3 regions of the Pseudomonas sp. ICMP 8385 genome follow, and region 2 is predicted to be linked to each of the others. Evidence: predicted binding sites of a transcription regulator. Region 2 holds the regulator's gene; each other region holds the start of a gene.
The links. The regulator FliA, encoded in region 2, starts transcription of late flagellar genes. The targets are predictions, from matches to a motif close to CTAAAGTTTNNNNNNNNNNNGCCGNTAA.
Positions count from the first base shown of each region.

Region 1: AO268_RS13495 (methyl-accepting chemotaxis protein) is a predicted target of FliA. The motif match lies at 1,365-1,392, and genes of this name have one in related genera.
Region 3: flgM (flagellar biosynthesis anti-sigma factor FlgM) is a predicted target of FliA. The motif match lies at 892-919, and genes of this name have one in related genera.

Region 1 covers NZ_LKBY01000096.1:34,582-36,845, forward strand. The annotation lists gene AO268_RS13485 (DUF1294 domain-containing protein) at 18-401, opposite strand; gene AO268_RS13490 (undecaprenyl-diphosphate phosphatase) at 401-1,231, opposite strand; gene AO268_RS13495 (methyl-accepting chemotaxis protein) at 1,482-2,264, shown strand, end outside.
Region 2 covers NZ_LKBY01000117.1:49,160-51,423, reverse strand. The annotation lists gene flhF (flagellar biosynthesis protein FlhF) at 1-58, shown strand, start outside; gene fleN (flagellar synthesis regulator FleN) at 159-992, shown strand; gene fliA (RNA polymerase sigma factor FliA) at 989-1,729, shown strand; gene AO268_RS22740 (chemotaxis response regulator CheY) at 1,898-2,264, shown strand, end outside.
Region 3 covers NZ_LKBY01000089.1:42,108-44,371, reverse strand. The annotation lists gene flgA (flagellar basal body P-ring formation chaperone FlgA) at 50-814, shown strand; gene flgM (flagellar biosynthesis anti-sigma factor FlgM) at 956-1,273, shown strand; gene AO268_RS08805 (flagella synthesis protein FlgN) at 1,322-1,789, shown strand; gene AO268_RS08800 (flagellar brake protein) at 1,885-2,264, shown strand, end outside.

The DNA.
Region 1 (2,264 bases), on a different contig from region 2:
TCTCAAGCCCCACATGGCTAGAAGACTGACAGCAGCGTCCCACCAAGGAACAACTGATCGATCCAGAACACCTGGTGCAGCAACACGATCAGCCAGAACACCACCTGGTACGACACCTTGCGCGTCTTGTGGCGAAACACCTGCTGGGCGAGCAAGGCGCCCGGCCAGCCACCGGCCAGTTCCAGGGCATGCAGGATCTTCTCCGGGGTGCGCCAGCTGTCGCTTTGGGCCTTGCGTTTGTCGCTCCAGTACAGGCAAAACGTCACCACGCTGACCAGGCCATAGGCCGCCAACGGCACCAGCGACACCCCGCGATACGCCAGCAGGGCCGCGCCGAACAACGGCACGGCACACAACAGTGCAAACACCACAGCCTTCAAGCGCAGATGCTGGATTGTCATCACGCCTTGGCCGCCGCCCAGTCAATCCAGCCGAACTGCCAGGTGGCCAGGATCAGCAAGCCGAACGCAATGCGGTACCAGGCAAACACCGCATAGCTGTGGCTGGCGATGAACTTGAGCAAGCCACGCACCGCAATCATCGCGAAGATGAACGAGACCACAAAACCGACGGCAAACACCGGCAGATCCGCCGGCTGGAACAGGTCACGGTACTTATAGCCCGAGTACACCGCCGCGCCGACCATGGTTGGCATTGCCAGGAAGAACGAGAACTCGGTGGCTGTCTTGCGCGACAGGCCGAACAACAGGCCGCCGATAATGGTCGAGCCGGAACGCGAAGTGCCCGGGATCATCGCCAGGCACTGGGCAAAGCCCACTTTCAAGGCGTCTTTCCAGGTGATGTCATCCACCGTTTCGGCATGGACTTCATGCTCGCGGCGCTCGGCCCACAACATGATCACGCCACCGATCACCAGTGCGGTGGCCACGGTGATCGGGTTGAACAGGTATTCGTGGATCAGGTCGGCAAAAATCACCCCCAGCACCACCGCCGGCAGGAAAGCGATCAGCAGGTTGACCGTGAAGCGCTGGGCATTGCGCTGGGTCGGCAGGCCGGTCACCACGTCGAGGATCTTGCGCCGGAACTCCCAGACCACCGCCAGGATGGCGCCCAGTTGAATGATGATGTTGAACGCCATGGCGCGTTCGCCACCGAAGTCGAGCAAGTCGGCGACGATGATCTGGTGCCCGGTACTGGAGATCGGCAAGAACTCCGTCAGCCCTTCGACAATGCCAAGTATCAATGCCTGAAAGGCAGTCCAAAGATCCATTATTCCCCCAAAAGGTCATGCGACGGCATGCCTCGTTGATATTTTCTAGGTGTTCACTAACGATGAGCACGCTGCAAGGCTGCGCGCAGGATCAAGGCCGAACTGCAAAAATTCTGTGAAAAATCAGGCAGGACTCAGGTTTTTTGATTCCGGGCCGAAAGCCTATCAGACAAGCCCGAATTTCGCTGCGCGTTATCGCTGGCCGATCAATGCAACACCGAAAATTATAAGAACGCGGAGTGACAAGACTATGAATAGTTTGCGCAATATGTCGATCAGCCGACGCCTGTGGATGATCCTGATAGTCGCCGTGTTGATGTTGCTGACCCTGGGTTTGCTGATGCTCAAGCAGATCCACGACGATCTCTACCAAGCCAAGAGCCAGCAGACCCAGCATGTGGTGCAGACCGCCAGCGGGATTCTGAACTTTTATCACACCCTCGAAACCACCGGCGTGCTGACCCGCGAAGCGGCGCAGAAGCAAGCCCTGAGTGTGGTGCGCGGCCTGCGCTATGACCAGGACGACTACTTCTGGATCAATGACCTGACGCCGGTAATGATCATGCACCCGGCCAACCCCAAGCTCGACGGCCAGAACCTTTCGACCATCCGCGACCCGGACGGCTTTGCGATCTTCAACGAGTTTGTCAGCCTGGCCAAGGCCAAGGGCAACGGTGTCGTCAACTACCGCTGGCCGAAGCCCGGGGCGGATGCGCCGGTGGCCAAGACCTCCTATATCCAGTTGTTCGAGCCCTGGGGCTGGATCATTGGCTCCGGCATCTACGTGGATGACGTACAGGCCCAGTTCCGTGGCCAAGTGTGGGAAGCCTCGCTGGTCGGCCTGGGCATTGCGCTGATCATGGCCCTGCTGGTGGTGCTGATTGCCCGCAGCATCGTGCGCCCGCTACAGGAAGCGGTGCACGCCATGGCCAATATCGCCAGCGGCGAAAGCGACCTGACCCGCAGCCTCGACACCCATGGCCAGGACGAGGTCACGCAACTGTCGCGGCACTTCAACACCTTCACTGCCAAG
Region 2 (2,264 bases):
GGCGATGGCGGATATGTTCGCCGACCTCTATCACAACCCAGCCAAGCGGGTCGGCTGAAGGCAACATGCAACACAGTGCAATGTACCTACATCGAGGGTCTGCTACCGCGGCCACCCTATGTAGCCTGCGGCTAAGCAAGACAAGGTAAAGAAAGAACATGGGCAGCATGCATCCCGTACAGGTGATCGCGGTGACCGGCGGCAAAGGTGGCGTCGGGAAAACTAACGTGTCAGTGAATTTGTCCCTGGCTCTGGCAGAGCTTGGCCGCCGCGTCATGCTGCTGGATGCCGACCTGGGCCTGGCGAACGTTGACGTTCTGCTGGGACTGACGCCCAAACATACCCTGGCCGATGTCATTGAGGGCCGCTGTGAGCTGCGCGATGTGCTGTTGCAGGGGCCGGGGGGGATTCGTATCGTCCCGGCCGCCTCCGGCACCCAGAGCATGGTGCACCTGAGCCCGGCGCAGCATGCCGGCCTGATCCAGGCCTTCAGCGATATCGGCGACAACCTCGACGTGCTGGTGATCGACACCGCCGCCGGGATCGGCGAGTCGGTGGTCAGCTTCGTGCGCGCGGCGCAAGAAGTGTTGCTGGTGGTCTGCGACGAACCCACCTCGATCACCGACGCCTATGCTCTAATCAAACTGCTCAACCGCGACTACGGCATGAACCGCTTCCGCGTGCTGGCCAACATGGCCCAGAGCCCACAGGAAGGGCGCAACCTGTTCGCCAAGTTGACCAAGGTCACAGATCGCTTCCTCGATGTGGCCTTACAATACGTCGGTGCAGTTCCCTATGACGAGTGTGTGCGCAAGGCTGTGCAAAAGCAGCGTGCAGTCTATGAAGCGTTCCCTCGTTCGAAATGCGCGTTGGCGTTCAAGGCAATTGCTCAGAAGGTCGATACCTGGCCACTGCCCGCCAATCCCCGGGGGCATCTGGAGTTTTTCGTCGAGCGATTGGTGCATCAGACGAGTGCAGGACCGGTGCTATGACAGCCAGCGGCTATAACCTTTACAAGAAATCGGCGCGTGACAGCCAGGGCGAATTGATCGAGCGCTATGCGCCCCTGGTCAAGCGCATTGCCTACCACCTGCTGGCACGCCTGCCCGCCAGTGTCCAGGTCGAAGACCTGATCCAGGCCGGCATGATCGGCCTGCTTGAAGTGTCGACCAAGTACGACGCGAGCAAGGGTGCGAGTTTCGAGACGTATGCGGGTATCCGTATCCGTGGCGCGATGCTCGATGAAGTGCGTAAAGGTGATTGGGCGCCGCGTTCGGTCCACCGCAATACCCGGATGGTGAGTGACGCAATTCGCTCAATTGAAGCAAAAACCGGTCGCGACGCTAAAGATCACGAAGTTGCGGCCGAACTCCAATTGAGTCTCGATGATTATTACGGGATTTTGAACGATACCTTGGGCAGCCGCCTGTTCAGTTTCGACGACCTGCTACAGGACGGCGAGCATGAAGGGCTGCATGAGGACGGCGCGAGCGCTTACCAGGAGCCTTCCCGCGACCTGGAAGATGAACGCTTCCAGGGCGCCCTGGCGGACGCGATTGCCAATTTGCCGGAGCGTGAGCGGCTGGTGTTGGCGCTGTACTACGATGAGGAGCTGAACCTCAAGGAAATCGGTGAGGTCCTGGGGGTCAGCGAATCGCGGGTCAGCCAGCTTCATAGCCAATGCGCGGCCCGCTTGCGGGGGCGTTTGGGAGAGTGGCGAGCGCGCTGACAGGCAGTGTGGGGACAATGTGGGTGATAACCGTCAGGGCGCAAGCCGGGCGGAAACGGCTCGTGGTGTGCCCCAGCAGTCCTTTTTGTGTAATGCCTGTTGAATGATATGGCGCGCCCAGGTGCTGGACGCGTTTAAGACTGCTTGGAGGTCGAATTGGACAAGAACATGAAAATCCTCATCGTTGATGACTTCTCAACGATGCGGCGGATCATAAAAAACCTGTTGCGTGACCTTGGGTTCACTAACACGGTCGAGGCGGATGACGGCATTACGGCGATTCCGATCCTCAACAGCGGGAGCATCGACTTTCTGGTAACCGACTGGAACATGCCTGGCATGACCGGTATCGATTTGCTGCGCCATGTGCGCGCCGATGAAAAACTGCGCAACCTTCCGGTGTTGATGGTGACCGCCGAAGCCAAGCGTGAACAGATCATTGAAGCCGCCCAGGCTGGGGTCAACGGTTACGTGGTCAAGCCATTCACTGCATTGGCCTTGAAAGAGAAGATCGAAAAGATCTTTGAACGCATCC
Region 3 (2,264 bases), on a different contig from region 2:
ACGACGCGCACCCAACACAAAACGGCACGAGCCTTGCTTTTTATTGGCTATGAACATCAAAACGACAGTTTTCCGACGCCTTGGCTCGCCCCAGTACCGCAGATCGCTCTGTGCCTGGATGGCGTTGCTTGCCTTGGGCGCAGGCCACCAGGCCCGTGCCGACAATGTCACCTTGCCTGATCTGCTTATCGGCGTCACTCAAGGCTTTCTTGAGTTCACTGTAGAAGATTATCTGGCAACCACACAGACACCGGGGCGTTATGAGATCCAAGTCAACCCATTGGACCCGCGTTTGCGCATGCCCATGTGCGACAAGGAATTGACAGGCTCACTGGAAAGCCCCGCCCAGCCCATTGGCCGCGTGACCGTGCGCGTACGCTGCGACGGCAGCTCGCCCTGGACCGTGTTCGTGCCGGCCCAGGTGCGATTGTTCCGCGAAGTGGTGACCGTTACCCGCCCACTCAAGCGCACCGGCATCATCGGTTTTGAAGACGTGGCCATGCGCGAACGCGACATCAGCCAGATCAGCCAGGGCTACCTCACCTCCGTGGACCAGGCCATTGGGCAGAAATTAACCCGACCAATGGTCAGCGACCAGGTGATTACCCTGGTTCACCTGGAACAGGCAGAAGTGGTGCGCAAGGGCGACCAGGTGGTGATCTCCGCCAGCAGTGGCGGCCTGAACGTGAAAATGCCGGGGGAGGCCCTGGCCAATGGCGGGATGAGCGAACAGATCCGCGTCAAGAACCTCAACTCCAAGCGGGTGATCAAGGCCCGTGTCACGGCCCCTGGCCAAGTGGAGGTGGCGTTATAGATTACTGGCGTGGGACGCTGGCTTTTCCTACACTGTGCGCACGATATTGCGAGGCATAGGTTTATTGTCGATCGCGCCTAAAGTTTGTCCGGGTATGGCCGAAAACATGGCAAGCGTCCAAATACCCAGAGGTTTTTTAACATGGTCATTGATTTCAGCCGATTGAATAACGCCCAGGCAACGCCCGGCAGCACGCGTACCAACGCGGCCAAGGACAGCGTTGAAGCCAAGGCACCGGCAGTGCCTGCCAAGGCAGAACAAACCGTTTCGACGCAAAGTGGCGAATCGGTCCATTTGAGCAACGAGGCTCAACAGTTGCAGAAGATCACTGACTCGCTGCGCGATCAGCCGATTGTCAATAAAGCCCGCGTGGCCGAGTTGAAACAGGCGATTGCCGATGGCAGCTATCAGATCGACAACGACCGTTTAGCCGGCAAAATCATCAAAGCCGAGCGCTAGGCACAGGCCTGCGCCGGGCTTTTGGACGCTTAAACCCCAAGGCCAGCCATGCACGACGAAAATCTGCTGCAACTGATCACTGAAGACCTGGCTCCCGCGCAACACCTGCTGGAGCTGCTTCAAGACGAATTCGTGGCCCTGTGCGGTCGCGACATGCGCCTGCTGGAAGACATCCTGGCACGCAAGCAATCGCTGATCATCCTGCTTGAACAACACGGCCAGAAACGCAGCCAGATCCTGCTCAGCCTGGGCCTGCCCGCTGACCACAGCGGCCTGGAACAGTTGGCCAGCCATTCGTCGGTCGGCGACCAGTTGCTGGCCCAGAGCAAAGCACTCAATGAGTTGTTGATCAACTGCCAGCAAGCCAATGTGCTCAATGGCCAGTCGATCCAACTGCAGCAAGCTACCACCGCCAACCAGTTGCGCATCCTGCATGGCGGCGAACCTCCAGCACTGTATAACGCCCAGGGCTCCACCTCGCGACTGGTCAAGCCCAGCACCCTCAGCCAAGCCTGACGCCGGTTTATCGGGCGCCCTATCAAGGCGCGCCACATACTGGCAAAATGCCGGTTCTTGCGTGTAGTCGTATTTTGTCTGGAGATGGAAGAACCGTGTTCAACACCCTTAGCGCGGTAGATGCTCCGCAGCCACCCAAGGTCCTCACCACCCCTCTGGAAATTGCCAGCACCCTGCGGCTGCTGCAAGAGAGCCACGACCCGCTGATCATCACCTTTCACGAACGCAACCAGCGCTTCCAGAGCTACCTGGTGGAGGTCGACAAGGACAGCAAGACCCTGAGCCTGGACGAGATGATCCCGCCCGACGGTGAACGCTACCTGGAAAATGGCGAAGCCTTTCGCATCGAAGGCTTTCACGAAGGCGTGCGCGTGGCCTGGGACAGTAATGGCAGCCTGACAATCGGCACACAGGACGGCCACCGTATCTACAAAGGCAGCCTGCCTGAAGAAGTGGTCTACCATCAGCGCCGCAA